DNA from 2 places in the Bacillus rugosus genome. Region 1 is predicted to be linked to the other one. Evidence: riboswitches for the same ligand, from Rfam matches in the RefSeq annotation. Region 1 holds a riboswitch; the other holds the start of a gene.
The links. Region 1 has a riboswitch for lysine ahead of M0696_RS14260 (aspartate kinase). Riboswitches for the same ligand answer to the same signal wherever they lie in the genome.

Region 1 (8,539 bases):
GGTAAAGGTACATGACAGTGAAGAGGAGATGTTATTCTATGCTTCGTACCATTCTAATGATCATCGGGGCGATTGTAGTCATTGGGGCGATTATCAGATTTGTGTTTTAATGCAAAGTGACATAACCCATTCAACCCAGATAAACATGAGTAAACCGATTGTGATCAGGAAAAAATAATTTATAAGCATTAAAATAGCGTGAACGAATGGGAGATGCTATACTAAAAATCATCATTTCACAATTGGAGGAATTCAATAATGGCTATCGTAAAAGCAACTGACCAATCTTTCTCAGCTGAAACAAGCGAAGGCGTCGTACTGGCTGACTTCTGGGCTCCTTGGTGCGGACCTTGTAAAATGATTGCACCTGTTCTTGAAGAACTAGATCAAGAAATGGGAGACAAACTGAAAATCGTAAAAATCGACGTAGACGAAAATCAAGAAACAGCCGGAAAATACGGCGTTATGAGCATCCCGACACTTCTTGTGTTAAAAGACGGAGAAGTGGTTGAAACTTCTGTCGGCTTCAAACCGAAAGAAGCGCTTCAAGAGCTTGTAAACAAACATCTTTAATTTTCGGCTGCTTTCATGCCAGAGCGATTCCGATTGAGGGATCGCTTTTTTTATTCGCTAATCGTGAAGCATAGAGAAAAACAAACGTTCGTGATAAACTGGAAACAAAGGATTAAACATAAGGAAGGGTAACATATGAACAAACAACTGAAAGAAAAACTCGCCCTCCTTCCCGATCAGCCCGGGTGTTATCTCATGAAGGACCGGCAGCAGACTGTGATCTACGTAGGAAAAGCAAAAGTGCTGAAAAACAGAGTGCGCTCCTACTTCACCGGTTCTCACGATGCGAAAACACAAAGGCTTGTGACGGAAATCGAGGATTTTGAATATATCGTGACGTCCTCCAACCTTGAAGCGCTTATTTTAGAAATGAACCTGATCAAAAAGCATGATCCGAAATACAACGTCATGCTTAAAGACGACAAAACCTATCCTTTCATAAAACTCACCCATGAACGCCACCCAAGGCTGATTGTCACCCGGAATGTCAAAAAAGACAAAGGGCGTTATTTCGGGCCGTACCCGAATGTACAGGCTGCAAGGGAAACAAAAAAACTGCTCGACCGCCTGTATCCTCTAAGAAAATGCTCCAAGCTGCCGGACCGAGTGTGCCTTTACTATCATCTGGGCCAATGTCTCGCTCCGTGCGTAAAGGACATTTCCGAAGAGACGAACAGAGAACTGGTTGAGAGCATTACCCGTTTCTTAAAGGGCGGCTATAATGATGTAAAAAAAGAGCTTGAAGAGAAAATGCATGAAGCTGCTGAGAATCTTGAGTTTGAACGGGCAAAAGAGCTTCGTGACCAAATCGCCCATATTGAATCGACGATGGAAAAACAAAAAATGACGATGAACGATCTAGTCGACCGTGACGTATTCGCGTACGCATATGATAAGGGCTGGATGTGCGTACAGGTCTTTTTCATTCGCCAAGGAAAGCTCATTGAACGCGATGTCAGCATGTTCCCGCTTTATCAGGAAGCAGATGAAGAGTTTCTCACGTTCATCGGGCAGTTCTATTCAAAAAATAACCACTTCCTCCCAAGGGAAATTTTAGTTCCGGACAGCGTAGATCAATCCATGATCGAGCAGCTGCTGGAAACAAACGTCCACCAGCCAAAAAAAGGCCCGAAAAAAGAACTGCTCATGCTGGCCCATAAAAATGCGAAAATCGCGCTGAAAGAAAAATTCTCCTTAATCGAACGGGACGAGGAGCGCTCAATCAGGGCTGTGCAAAAACTCGGTGAAGCATTAAATATTTATACCCCGCACAGAATTGAAGCGTTTGATAACTCTAACATACAGGGGACAAACCCGGTTTCCGCGATGATCGTGTTTATCGACGGCAAACCGAACAAAAAGGAGTACCGCAAATATAAAATCAAAACCGTTACAGGGCCGGATGATTACGGTTCTATGAGAGAGGTTGTCAGAAGGCGCTATACGAGAGTGCTTCGCGAAAACCTGCCGCTGCCTGATCTGATCATCATTGACGGAGGAAAAGGGCAGATCAACGCTGCAAGGGATGTCATTGAAAATGAACTCAGCTTGGATATCCCGATCGCAGGTTTAGCGAAAGACGAAAAACACAGAACTTCAAATTTACTAATCGGGGATCCGTTGGAGGCGGTGTACCTGGAACGGAACAGCCAGGAATTTTACCTCCTGCAGCGTATTCAGGACGAGGTGCACCGTTTTGCGATCAGTTTTCACAGGCAAATCCGCGGAAAAAGCGCGTTTCAATCCGTATTGGACGATATCCCGGGTATCGGAGAGAAAAGAAAGAAAATGCTGTTAAAGCATTTCGGTTCCGTAAAAAAAATGAAGGAAGCAAGCCTTGAGGACATCAAAAAAGCGGGTGTTCCCGCAGCGGCGGCTCAGCTGCTTTACGATAAATTACAAAAATAATGTTGTCCTTTTAAAAAAGATCTGATAAAATGTGAACTAATTTCATAGTTAGATCGTGTTATATGGTGAAGATAGAGGTGCGAACTTCAAGAGTAAGCCTTTGGAGAATGATGGATTCTGTGAAAAAGGCTGAAAGGGGAGCGTCGCCGAAGCAAATAAAACCCCATCGGTATTATTTGCTGGCCGTGCATTGAATAAATGTAAGGCTGTCAAGAAATCATTTTCTTGGAGGGCTATCTCGTTGTTCATAATCATTCATGATGATTAATTGATAAGCAATGAGAGCATTCCTCTCATTGCTTTTTTTATTGTGGACAAAGCGCTCTTCCTCCTCACCCGCACGAACCAAAATGTAAAGGGTGGTAATACATGGGTCTTATCGTACAAAAATTCGGAGGTACTTCCGTCGGCTCAGTCGAAAAAATTCAAAATGCGGCAAACCGCGCGATTGCAGAAAAACAGAAGGGCCATCAAGTCGTTGTTGTCGTTTCAGCTATGGGAAAATCCACTGACGAATTGGTCGGCCTTGCAAAAGCAATTTCTGACCAGCCGAGCAAACGCGAAATGGATATGCTGCTGGCGACGGGCGAGCAGGTCACCATTTCCCTGCTTTCAATGGCGCTTCAGGAAAAAGGTTATGACGCAGTGTCCTATACTGGCTGGCAGGCGGGAATCCGCACGGAAGCCGTTCACGGAAACGCAAGAATTACAGATATCGACACTTCGGTTTTGGCAGATCAGCTTGAGCAAGGAAAGATTGTCATTGTCGCAGGATTCCAAGGCATGACAGAGGATTGCGAAATCACGACATTGGGCCGGGGCGGTTCAGATACAACAGCAGTTGCTTTGGCTGCCGCATTAAAAGCGGATAAATGTGACATATACACGGACGTGCCTGGAGTGTTTACAACCGATCCGCGCTATGTGAAATCAGCGAGAAAACTTGCCGGCATCTCATACGATGAAATGCTTGAGCTTGCCAATTTAGGCGCCGGCGTTCTTCATCCGAGAGCCGTTGAATTCGCGAAAAATTACCAAGTGCCGTTAGAAGTGCGTTCAAGTACAGAAACAGAAGCGGGAACATTAATTGAGGAGGAATCATCCATGGAGCAAAATTTAATTGTCAGAGGCATTGCGTTTGAAGATCAAATCACAAGGGTAACCATTTACGGGCTGACTGGCGGCTTGACAACCTTGTCTACGATTTTTACAACACTTGCCAAAAGAAACATTAACGTCGATATCATTATCCAAACGCAGGCCGGAGACAATCAGACCGGAATTTCCTTCTCAGTTAAAACAGAAGACGCAGACCAAACCGTTGCGGTGCTTGAAGAGTATAAAGATGCGCTTGAATTCGAGAAAATCGAGACAGAAAGCAAATTGGCTAAAGTATCCATTGTTGGGTCAGGCATGGTGTCAAACCCTGGTGTAGCGGCTGAAATGTTTGCTGTACTGGCGGAAAAAAACATTTTAATCAAAATGGTCAGCACATCTGAAATCAAAGTGTCAACAGTCGTAAGCGAAAATGACATGGTGAAAGCAGTCGAGGCACTGCACGATGCATTTGAGCTTTCAAAACACCCTTCAGCTGTGTCATGACGATCAAAAAGGCGGGACTATGCAGTCACCGCCTTTTTGATTACACTGGGTCTTTCATATCCCATTTCACAGTCAGAACCACTTTATTGGCTCTCTTTTTCACTTGTTCATATGATTCAGCAATCTGGTCATTCATTAATTGAATTTGTTCAGCAATAAAACCAGCTTCAAGCTGAAAGCATGGTTCTTTCTGATGTTTAAGCCGGTTGGAAATAATCGGCCCTTCAAGTTCAAATTCAAGCTCCTGTTTTTTAGCGCTAACGTTGGTAAGGGTTCCCCAGCCTGCTTCTTCAAAGAAGGCCGGAAATTCCTCCCATGATTCAAGAGGAAACTTACGGGCGAGATGTTTCCCTGCCCAATACATCATGGAAGAGTAATCTTGGCCAAGCATATCTGGGAGAACGATCTCTCGTATTAGTTCGTAGGCATAGGCATTCATTTCAATTTCTTTTAGGTTGTCAATAGATGCTTCAAATTTAGACTTCATATCTGTCTCCCCTCTCTCCACGTATATTATAGCCCAAACAGGGGGGAGGATTACAGAATGATCCTGTAATTCTTATGAAAAATTAAACAGAAACATATATTGATAAAATAAAATTTTTGAATCAACTATTCTATTCGGAAAATTATAATTTATGTACGCGTTTTCTTGACGCCCTTTTGAGGGAGGAGTAAAATGAAATTGTCAATAAATCTTAATAAAGTGCTTACAATTGAAAGAAGTGGGGGAAGAGATTTAGCACATTTCGCACTTATCAAACAGGGGGTAAAGTAATGTCTGGGAACAGAGAGTTTTATTTTCGAAGATTGCATTCCTTGCTTGGCGTCATACCGGTCGGCATCTTTCTCATTCAGCATTTAGTCGTCAACCAGTTTGCCGCAAGGGGCGCTGAAGCATTCAATAGTGCTGCTCATTTTATGGATAGTCTGCCTTTCAGGTATGCCTTGGAAATTTTTATTATCTTCTTACCATTAATTTATCATGCAGTTTATGGTGTGTACATAGCGTTTACTGCAAAAAATAACGCAGGCCAATACAGCTATATGAGAAACTGGCTCTTCGTCCTGCAGCGTGTAACCGGTATCATCACCCTCATTTTCGTGAGCTGGCACGTGTGGGAAACCCGTATTGCCGCACAAATGGGCGCTGAGGTCAATTTCGACATGATGGCAAATATTTTAAGCTCTCCGGCTATGCTTGGCTTTTACATTGTCGGTGTTTTATCAACAATTTTCCACTTCTCGAACGGTTTATGGTCTTTCGCTGTTACATGGGGCATCACGGTAACGCCTCGTTCTCAAAGAATTTCGACATACGTTACGCTGATTATTTTTGTTGCACTGTCTTACGTAGGCTTAAAAGCGATTTTTGCATTTGTATAAGAGTACTAGATTACTAGAGGGAGAGGGGCTATCATGAGTCAATCAAGCATTATCGTAGTCGGCGGGGGTCTTGCCGGCCTCATGGCGACAATTAAAGCAGCGGAATCAGGAATGGCGGTTAAGCTGTTTTCCATCGTTCCTGTCAAACGTTCTCATTCGGTTTGTGCACAAGGCGGCATAAACGGAGCGGTCAATACAAAAGGGGAAGGTGACTCTCCGTGGGAACATTTTGATGACACTGTATACGGAGGGGACTTTCTTGCCAACCAACCGCCGGTTAAAGCGATGTGTGAAGCGGCGCCTTCTATCATCCACTTATTAGACCGGATGGGCGTCATGTTTAACCGGACGCCTGAAGGACTGCTTGATTTCCGCCGATTTGGGGGTACACAGCATCACAGAACAGCTTATGCGGGTGCGACGACGGGACAGCAGCTGCTTTACGCACTGGACGAGCAAGTGCGCAGATACGAAGTTGCCGGTCTGGTCACAAAATACGAAGGCTGGGAATTCCTTGGCGCTGTATTAGATGATGACAGAACCTGCCGCGGAATTGTAGCGCAAAACCTGACAAACATGCAAATTGAATCTTTCCGTTCAGACGCTGTCATCATGGCGACGGGCGGACCGGGAATCATTTTTGGAAAATCGACTAACTCCATGATTAATACAGGGTCTGCTGCGTCGATCGTTTATCAGCAGGGAGCGTATTATGCAAACGGAGAATTCATTCAAATCCACCCGACAGCCATACCGGGCGATGACAAACTAAGACTGATGAGTGAATCAGCGCGCGGTGAAGGCGGACGCGTGTGGACATATAAGGACGGTAAACCGTGGTATTTCCTAGAGGAAAAATATCCGGCTTATGGAAACCTGGTGCCGCGTGATATTGCGACACGCGAAATATTTGATGTGTGTGTCAACCAGAAGCTCGGCATTAACGGCGAAAACATGGTGTATCTCGATCTGTCTCATAAAGATCCGAAAGAGCTTGATATCAAACTTGGCGGCATCATTGAGATTTATGAGAAATTCATGGGAGACGACCCGCGGAAGCTTCCGATGAAAATCTTCCCAGCGGTCCATTATTCAATGGGCGGTTTATGGGTGGATTATGATCAAATGACAAACATCCCGGGACTGTTTGCAGCTGGGGAATGTGATTACTCTATGCACGGCGGCAACCGCTTGGGAGCAAACTCCCTGCTCTCCGCGATTTATGGAGGAATGGTGGCCGGACCGAATGCGGTGAAATATGTAAACGGCTTGGAAGCTTCAGCAGAAGACATGTCTTCATCTTTATTCGACGCTCACGTTAAAAAAGAAGAAGAAAAATGGGCTGAGATTATGAGCATGGACGGAACCGAAAATGCCTATGTTCTGCACAAAGAGCTCGGTGAGTGGATGACGGCGAACGTCACAGTTGTCCGCCATAACGACAAGCTATTGAAAACGGATGATAAAATTCAGGAATTGATGGAGCGGTTTAAAAAGATTAACATCAATGACACGACAAAATGGAGCAACCAGGGGGCCATGTTCACACGCCAGTTCTCGAACATGCTTCAGCTTGCAAGGGTGGTTACCCTTGGCGCATACAACCGCAATGAAAGCCGTGGCGCCCATTATAAACCGGATTATCCTGAACGTAATGATGATGAATGGCTCAAAACAACAATGGCTAAACATGTAAGCCCGTATGAAGCGCCGGAATTTGAGTATCAGGATGTCGATGTATCACTGATAACGCCTCGGAAACGGGATTACTCGAAGAAGAAGGTGGCGAAATAATCATGAGTGAACAAAAAACCATACGATTTATTATCACGCGTCAAGATACAGCTGACAGCACGCCTTACGATGAAGAATTTGAAGTTCCATACCGCCCGAACCTGAACGTCATTTCCGCTCTGATGGAAATTCGCCGGAATCCGGTTAACGTTAAAGGTGAAAAGACAACCCCTGTCACGTGGGATATGAACTGTCTTGAAGAAGTATGCGGCGCATGTTCAATGGTTATAAACGGTAAGCCCCGCCAGTCTTGTACGGCACTTATCGACCAGCTTGAACAGCCGATCCGCTTAAAACCAATGAAAACATTTCCGGTCGTGCGTGATTTGCAGGTTGACCGGAGCAGAATGTTTGATTCATTGAAAAAGGTAAAAGCGTGGATACCGATTGACGGTACGTATGATTTAGGACCAGGACCGAGAATGCCGGAAAAACGCCGTCAATGGGCATATGAATTATCAAAATGCATGACGTGCGGCGTCTGCCTCGAAGCCTGCCCGAATGTGAACAGCAAATCGAAGTTCATGGGGCCGGCACCGATGTCTCAGGTCCGCCTGTTTAACGCACATCCGACAGGCGCCATGAATAAATCTGACCGATTAGAAGCACTGATGGATGAAGGCGGCCTTGCAGATTGCGGCAATTCGCAAAACTGCGTTCAATCTTGTCCGAAAGGCATTCCGCTCACTACTTCCATTGCAGCATTGAACAGAGACACAAACTTACAAGCGTTCCGCAATTTCTTCGGAAGCGACAGAGTATAAGAAGAAAAAAACCTCTTCCGCATGGGAGAGGTTTTTTTAACAAAAAGGAGATGAATAAAGATGAAGCTTCCCGCTTATATTGATATGCCGTTCCAAGAATGGAGAACATCCTTTTCTTTTTTTAATGAAGTATACGTGCGATTTTCCGAGACGGACATGTTTGGCCATATGAATAATGTAATCCCTTTCATTTACTTTGAGGAGGCGCGGATTTCTTATTTTAAAAAGCTGAATATGATGAATGAAAACAAACAGACCATGACGGTCGTGGCAAGCCAGCAATGCGATTATTTGCGGCAAGTCATGCCTTATGAAGAGTTGCGCATCTATGTGAAAACAAGCGCCGTCGGCAGCTCATCCCTTACCTTGCACTATCTTGGAGAGAACCGCAAAGGCGAGCCCTGCTTCACTGGGGCAGTTGTGATGGTACAAGTCTCAAAGGAAAGCGGCAGGGCTGTCAGCTGGACGAATGAGGAGAAAAAAACGCTTCTTCATACACCATAAACTAATTC
Region 2 (8,539 bases), 500 kb from region 1:
TAAAGATTTCGGTAGGGGCGGGAGCATCATTTACAAAGACCTCGGCCTGCAGGCTACAAAGCTGACTAAAGAAAAATCCATTGACCAAGGCCCTGGATATACAAGTATTTCGTTAGAGAAGCTCCCTGACTTCGCTGGAGATTATATTTTCGCAGGCCCATGGCAATCAGGCGGTGACGATGGTGGCGTATTTGAGAGCTCCATTTGGAAGAACCTTAACGCCGTTAAGAATGGCCATGTCTATAAGATTGACCCGATTGGCTTCTATTTCACAGACCCGATTTCATTAGAGGGCCAACTGAAGTTTATTACAGAAAGCTTAACAAAATAAACAAAAGAGCCGCCTACCTGCGGCTCTTTTTCCATTCAATAAAGGGACCGGCTCATTTTGACCACATGGGATATTTTCTTACTCAATTCATCTTAAGCTGTATCATCATCGCGATCAGTTTTTTAACAGGCTCTATATCGGAAAACCTTTTTCTCATGTGCTCTTGGTATTTTTCTTAGTGCTCATTCTGTTTGATTTGCTGGAGAGACTGAAAAAACGGTTTTTGCCTATGCGATTATCCGCAAAGGTTTTTCTCTCTATTTCAGCTTTCCTGTCAGCTATTTTAACGATTGGATTCCTAACAGGAGAAATTGTCATTCGATAAAAAAAGACACCTGAGAAGCAAATCAGGTGTCTTTTGTTTATGCTTGTTTTTCTTTCTGAAACTTTTTAACCACAAATGGATAAACAATCAAGCCGACAAAGAATAAACCGATGCCGAGAATAAATGTCGTTAAATCTGCTGTGCCTGTTACAATAACAAACACGGAGTATGCACACGCCAGTATCGCGATCAATCCGTCTCTTACACGGGAGCCTTTCAGCTGGTCGTATGTTTCACCTTTGATGACAAGCTTCAAGCTGTAAATCGCTGATACCAAATACGGAATTAAATACGCAAGCGTTGCCGCTGTCGTTAAAAACGTAAATGCGTCACTTATTGTCCGGGAAATAACCGAGAAGATGAAGACCTGTGACATAACGTTTGTAATAATGAGTGCTATAATCGGACTTCCCTTTTTATTCGTTTTTGCAAAGAATGCCGGGAAATCTCCTGCTTTAGCGGCTTGGTATGGAACCTCAGAGCCAAGCAAAATCCAGCCAAGCATCGTTCCGAATAAACAAAGGATAGCCAAAAGTGCCATAATCACGCTTCCCGCGTTTCCGACAATTGCATACAGTACATCAACGAACGGTTTTTCAGAGCCGACAAGCTTATCATGCGGCAGAACACCCATCGTAATTAACGTCACAATAATATAAATGCTCAAGGCAATCAGCAAGCCGGTAATTGTTGCACGTTTCACATCACGCTGAGAGCGCGCACGGCCGGACAGGATAACCGCTGATTCAATTCCGACAAACGCCCACAGTGTAGAAATCGCCGCGTTATGAACCTGTCCTCCAATTCCAATGCTTGTGCCGTTTTCTCCTTGAACCGGGAAATAAAAATGATCGAATAATGTCGTTTGAAACACAAATAATCCGGCAACGATAAAGAAGACAAACCCTAATACTTTAGAAAGCGTTGTAACAAAGTTCAATTTACTTGCACCGTTAATGCTTGCAACAAGAATCGTGTGCGTTCCCCATAACAAGATCGTACATACAGCAAACGTCAGCAATTGGCCGAGTGTCACCACTTGCCCGCCGATCGAAAACATTTCACGTTTATCAACTAAGATCGGGAAGAACGAAGTCAAGTAACCGGCGAGACTTGTAATGATCGCCACGTTACTGATCCAGCTCGCCACCCAATAGCCCCACACCATTGTGAAACCGGCAGCGTTCCCTTTCTTCGGATCAGAGAACAGCGCTCTTGCATAACTTTGCGGTCCCGCTGTCAGCTCAGGCTTACGAATGGACAAATGCCCGAAGACAAGTGCAATCATCAGCACGCCGCCACCTGTCAAAAGCCAGGCGGACGTGGCGCCAAACGGACTCGCGATTGAAGCAAGCGAGCTCGGTAAGGAGAAAATTCCTGATCCAACCATATTTCCAACGACAAACGCCGTTAATAACCAAAAACCCCATTTTTTCGTCTGTTCCATTCCAGTACCTCCATGATTCTTTGTACGGACCAGACCCCGAGATCATGTAAACGCAAAAAAAGCCTGAACAAAAGTCCATGCTTAAAGAAACACACACCCTTGATCTCCGGATAGCCCTCCGCGAAAAAGCACGCGGCAGTCCTGCACTTATTCAGATACAGTCCCAGCATAGAGAAGGATCGGCTTTCTCCACACTTCGGCGCTGATGCCTTTTACACATGTTTAACAGCTCCTGTCAGCCTGGCATGTGTTACTCATCATCCGCGCAACCTCTACCTCACTGAGAAAGAGTGAGGATTTAATTATTTAGTTACTCCCAGAAGGTTATCAAAGAAAGAATGATCTGTCAAAGGGAACAGATGGAAAATACGGATAGAGCCAAGCCCTATCCGCATGTGGTTATCGGTTATTTTTCTTTTTTTGCACAGCTTCTTGAAGCGGATCATCTTTTAGAGCTGAACCGGCATCTTCAAGAGCTCCCTGGATTACGTTTTTTTCTTTTTCAGAACGTTTTCCTTTATCTTTATTAAAGAAACCCATTCGTATCACCTCTTTATAGAAAATAGGTACATGTTTAAGATGCCTTTTTCCTTGAAAAATTATGCGAGAAATTTTTTATCGTCCAAAGTCCTGTTGATCAAACATACATTCTCTTGATATATTTGTAATTCAGAGATTTTTTGCAAAAGATAAAAGGAGAAGCGGGAAATGACAGGAAAAACACACATCATGGGAGGCATCGCTTCTTGTACGGCAGCGGCTTATTATTATGGATTTGATCCAGTGCTTATGGCTGCGTCAGGCGCGGTTGGGGCATTGATACCCGATATCTGCCACACACAAAGCAAAATCGGGAGAAGACTTCCTATTTTATCGAAAGTGGTCAGCTCCGTTTTTGGCCACCGAACCTTTACGCACAGCCTGCTGTTTCTGCTCATCATGTTTTTTATCACAGCCACATATATTCCAGATAAAAACATATCAACCGGGCTGATGATCGGGATGGCGAGCCACTTGATTCTTGACGCTTGGACGGTGAACGGAATCAAATTATTATTCCCTTCAACGATCCGCGTGCGGCTCCCACTATATATGAAGACAGGCAGTTTTTCCGAGCAGCTAGTGTTAGCCGGCCTGACAATTGCTTCTTGTTACTACTTTTATATGCTGTTTCATGGACGCATGTTTTAAACGTGAGAGCTGACACTTGTCTGAACGGGCTGTTTTTAGTAGGTTTTACATAAGAAGCATTACATGCAGATGATCAAGAAAACGTGAGGAGCCATATTAATGAAAGGAACCTTTTTTTACAATCAGCGGTTTTTATGTATTTCGATCGTATTCATGTGGATCAAAACGTATGCGATCTATAAACTCGGCTTTGATTTACAGATCGATTCTTTGTTGGAAGAGCTGATGTTGCTGATCAATCCGCTCAGCTTTATCCTTCCTTTATTCGGGATCGGCCTGCTTCTGAAAGAAAACAAGCAGCGGGTCTTTTTGCTGATTGCTAATTTGGTTCTGACTGTAATCTTGATTTCCAATACGATTTTTTATGGCTTTTATATTGATTTTATTACCATCCCGGTTTTGTTTCAGGCCAGTAATATGAGCGATATGGGCAGCAGTGTAAAAGAACTGTTCAATCCTCTGTTTATCGCTCTGTTTGCGGATTTGGTTTTTCTGCTGCTGCTTGCCCGAAAAGAAAAACACCCGCAGACAAAAGCCGCACCCCGCACGATCAAACGGTACTATGCAGCTTCCTGCGGCATGATTTTATGTACCCTGGCACTTGCAGAAGTACAGCAGCCGAAGCTTTTGGCACATTCCTTTGACCGGGAAATGCTCGTCAAAAGCATTGGCCTGTTTCAATTCCATATCTACGATACGATTTCTCAGACTGTTAATATAAGCGCGAAAGCATTTGCGGATGAAGACAGCATGACTGGGATTAAAAACTACACAGAGGCTGATTACAGCAAGCCTGATCAAAGCAAATTCGGTCTGGCAAAGGGGCGCAACGTCATCTTTGTGACACTTGAATCGACCCAAAGCTTTGTTTTGAATGAAAAGGTAAATGGAAAGGAAATTACCCCATTTATGAATGATTTCATCAAAAAAAGCTATTACTTTGATCATTTCTATCAGCAAACCGAACAAGGCAAAACTTCTGATTCAGAATTCATTGTCGCTAACTCGCTGTATCCTTCCCTAAGCGGGGCTGTCTTTTTCACGAAAAGCGACCATCAATTTCATACGATGTACAAATCGCTGAAACAGCATGATTATTATTCAGCCATCTTTCACGCCAACCATAAAACATTTTGGAACAGGGATGTGATGTACGATACATTTGGGATTGACCGTTTTTTTGATGTTGATGATTTCCATGTCACTCCCGGGACATCGACAAGCTGGGGCTTAAAGGATAAGGAATTTTTAGAGCAGTCAGCCGGAAAGCTGAAAAGCCTGCCGCAGCCGTTCTACAGCAGTTTCATCACGTTAACGAATCATTTTCCGTTTGAGATTGATGAAGAGGATCAGCTGATAGATGAGTTCGATTCAAGCAGTGACCTGTTAAACCGTTATGTGACAACGGTGCGCTATGAAGATGAGGCATTAAAGCATTTTATCAAAAAACTGAAGAACGAAGGCTTATACGAAAATTCGATGATCGTATTTATGGGAGATCATTACGGGATTTCAGAAGCCCATAACGATGCGATGGCTGAGTTTTTAGGAAAAAATGAAATCACGCCATATGACAACGTTCAGCTTCAGCGGGTGCCGTTTATCATACATATCCCGGGAATCACCGATCAAAAGCCGGAAACCATCTCTGATGCCGGAGGGCAGGTTGACGTCAGGCCGACACTGATGCATCTGCTTGGCATTGAGACAAAAGGCGATATTCAATTCGGCAATGATTTGCTGTCCAGCGACCGCACCCCATTTGCCGTTCTACGAAACGGCAGCTTTATTACGAACGATTATGTATACACGAAAAACACGTGCTACAGCCAAAAAACAGGTGAAGTGCTGGAAGATCAAAATGCGTGCCTCCCTTATAAGGAGAAAGCTAACGAAGAGCTGTCTTTCTCTGATAAAATCTTAAACGGTGACCTGCTCCGTTTTTATGAATAAAAAATCCCTCTTTACAGAGGGATTTTTTACGTTTCAAACATCACTTTACCGGTCAGCTTAGTTTGATATCCATTTAAATGAGACAGATTCGCTTTGTATTCCTCAGAGTCCAAGATCTCCTTTACGGCCTTCAGCAGCAGATCATGTTTTTTCAAAACGACGATATCATATTGTTCGTCGATGAGCGGGATAAAATCAACACTGCCCATATGTGCCGCGTGCTGTGCCCCGATTCCCGCGTCAGCCTGTCCGCTTGAAACCTGTGAAGCAACAGCGTAATGATCGGTCACGATATCACCGTATCCCTTTACATCAGCCGGATTCATACCAAGCAAGCCAAGCTGTTCATCGAGGAGCACCCTTGCCCCTGAACCTTTTTCCCTATTGATGATCCGGATATCGGTTCTTTTCAAGTCCTCCCAGCCTTGAATGTTTTTCGGATTCCCTTTTTGAACGTACAGTCCGGCCTTGCGGAGAACAACATTGATCAGACAAAACGGTTCACCTGACAAAATCCGTTTTACATAAGGTGCGTTATACTGGCCCGTCTCCGCATCGTACAAATGCAGGCTGACAATGTCACACTTGCCTTGATACATATCAATCAGGCTGTTTAAGCTTCCTTTATATTTGCGGAGCGGCGTCTCCTGAATGGCATTCTCCAAATGCTTGCTGAGAAGATCCATCGAAATGTCCTGTCCGCTGATCATGACATTCGGTCTGCCATCCGGTTCCGCCTCCTGCATCTGTTTCGGCACTTCGGCTGCAGCAATGGGCTGAGACATTCTCATATTCGTCTTATATTGCTTTAGGTCTTCTTCGTCCACACGCATCTGCCTTCCGACACGGTAAGCAGGGATCATGCCTTTTTTAATCAAATCATAAACGGTCAGCTTTGATACCTTCAGCAGACCTGCAACTTCTTCTATCGTATAGGAAGAGGTTTCATTCATATTCATCACTCTCCTACTTCATTATACCTTTTGATGGAATGTAAAAAAACCCACATAAACCAAACATAATCAGTTATAATTAGTTATAACTAATCATAAGGGGTGCAATCATGTATAAAAAGTATTCCATTTTAACAGCAGCCTTAACCGTTTTTCTGCTTGCAGCAGGCTGCTCTGCAAACCAGTCTTCATCGGACAGTGAGAAAAAAGTAACGTTAACCATCTCAGCTGCCGCCAGCGCACAAGATGCACTTGAGGAAATCCAAAAGAATTACGAAAAAGAACATCAAAATATTACAATCCAAGATAACTATGGCTCATCCGGCGCATTGCAAAAACAGATTTCTCAAGGAGCAGGGGCTGATCTGTTCTTCTCAGCTGCTGAGGATAAATTTCAAAAGCTAGTGGATGATGGGGATATCGCAAAAAAAGACAGCACTGATTTAGTCGGGAATGAAATTGTACTTATAGTTCCGAAATACGGAGATTCGCCTGTGACTAGCTTTAGCAATCTGGCTGATTCAGAAAAAATCGCCCTCGGAACGCCGGAATCCGTGCCGGCAGGAGCTTATGGGGAAGAATCACTGACAAAGCTTTCTTTATGGGACAAAGTGAAGGATAAGATCGTTTACGGAAAAGACGTTCGCCAAGTTCTTTCTTATGTTGAAACAGGAAATGTAGACGCAGGCGTTGTTTATAAAACAGACGCTCTGATCTCTAAAAAGGTCAAAATGATTGACGAGGCAAAGGCAGATACACACAGTCCGATTGTTTATCCGTTAGGAATCGTAAAAGATACCAAACACCGTAAGGAAGCGAAGGAGTTTTACGATTACCTGCAATCAGATGAAGCAATGAAAGTATTTGAGAAATATGGTTTTACTGCCGAATAGCATAAGCGCTTCAGAGTTTTTCACACCTGTTGTGCTTTCCTTTCAGGTGGCGGCAGTTGCCGGATTTGTTGTCATTATTCTCGGAACACTAGCCGGGGCATGGATGTCGCGGGCATCATTTTTCGGAAAAACGGCGCTCGAAACACTTTTTATGCTTCCGCTCGTTCTGCCGCCTACAGTTGTCGGTTTTATCTTGATCGTCATTTTCGGAAAGCACAGTTTCATCGGACAAGCCATCGAATGGGTCTTTCAGCAGCCTGTCATTTTCACTTGGTGGGCCGCTGTGATCGCCTCGGCGATTGTGGCCTTTCCGCTTATGTATCAATCCGCCAAAACAGGATTCACCGATATTGATCCTGATATACAGGGCGCAGCAATGGTAGACGGCGCAAGCAGATGGAAGGTATTTATCCATATTTCCGTCCCGCTCGCCTATCCTTCATTGCTGACAGGGAGCATCCTCAGCCTTGCGCGGGCACTCGGAGAATTTGGCGCAACACTCATGTTTGCAGGGAACATCCCCGGTGTTACGCAAACACTGCCGACGGCCATTTACGTCGCTTTGGATTCCGGCAACAATGCCCTCGCCTGGGCGTGGGTCATCTGTATTGTCGTCATTTCCTTTTTGATGTTGTTTTTCATTCAACAGAAAAAAACACACTAAAAAAACTCCCCGTAACGGGGAGTTTTTTATTAAAACAGAAGCTCATCAGGATTTGGGCCGACACGCTCATCTTTGTTCAACGCGTCAATTTTGTCCATGTCTTCCTGAGACAATTCGAAATCAAAAATATCAGCGTTTTCGATAATACGGTGTTCTTTGATGGATTTTGGAATTGTTACAACTTCATGCTGAAGGTCCCAGCGCAAAATCACTTGAGCTACAGATTTATTGTGCTTTTCAGCAATCTGTGCGAGCACTTCGTTATCCAGAAGCTGCCCCTGCATGAGCGGAGACCATGCTTCCAGCTGGATGCCTTGTTTTTTACAATAGTCTCTTAATTCTTTTTGCGTCAAACGAGGGTGAAATTCCACTTGGTTGATCATCGGTTTGATTTCAGCATCTTTTAAAAGCTCTTCTAAATGATGAACTTGGAAGTTGCTGACGCCAATCGCGCGGATTTTGCCGTCCTTGTACAGCTTTTCAAGCGCGCGCCACGTATCTTTATATTTATCCTTGCCAGGCCAGTGGATTAAATATAGATCTAAATAATCAAGCTGAAGCCTTTCCAAGCTTTTTTCAAAGGCAGCAAGCGTTGTTTCGTACCCTTGATCTTCATTCCATACTTTTGATGTAATGAAGAGCTCTTCTCTTGCCACACCGGATTCTTTAATTCCGAGGCCAACGCCTTCTTCATTTTTGTAAATCGCTGCTGTATCAATGCTGCGGTAGCCGTTTTTAATTGCCGCTTTTACTGATTCAGTCGCTTCGCTTCCGTTTTCAAC

Region 2: another riboswitch for lysine. It lies ahead of M0696_RS16805 (amino acid permease); the one in region 1 lies ahead of M0696_RS14260 (aspartate kinase).

What each region holds. Positions count from the first base shown of each region.
Region 1 covers NZ_CP096590.1:2,792,078-2,800,616, reverse strand. The annotation lists gene trxA (thioredoxin) at 259-573, shown strand; gene uvrC (excinuclease ABC subunit UvrC) at 709-2,481, shown strand; lysine riboswitch at 2,546-2,725, shown strand; gene M0696_RS14260 (aspartate kinase) at 2,851-4,083, shown strand; gene M0696_RS14255 (YslB family protein) at 4,124-4,570, opposite strand; gene sdhC (succinate dehydrogenase cytochrome B558) at 4,861-5,469, shown strand; gene sdhA (succinate dehydrogenase flavoprotein subunit) at 5,503-7,263, shown strand; gene sdhB (succinate dehydrogenase iron-sulfur subunit) at 7,266-8,027, shown strand; gene M0696_RS14235 (acyl-CoA thioesterase) at 8,088-8,531, shown strand.
Region 2 covers NZ_CP096590.1:3,296,307-3,304,845, forward strand. The annotation lists gene M0696_RS16800 (iron-hydroxamate ABC transporter substrate-binding protein) at 1-331, shown strand, start outside; gene M0696_RS16805 (amino acid permease) at 694-2,103, opposite strand; lysine riboswitch at 2,207-2,386, opposite strand; gene sspJ (small acid-soluble spore protein SspJ) at 2,503-2,643, opposite strand; gene M0696_RS16815 (metal-dependent hydrolase) at 2,812-3,294, shown strand; gene M0696_RS16820 (LTA synthase family protein) at 3,394-5,247, shown strand; gene M0696_RS16825 (substrate-binding domain-containing protein) at 5,274-6,200, opposite strand; gene modA (molybdate ABC transporter substrate-binding protein) at 6,311-7,093, shown strand; gene modB (molybdate ABC transporter permease subunit) at 7,065-7,757, shown strand; gene pgoN (glyoxal/methylglyoxal reductase) at 7,787-8,539, opposite strand, start outside.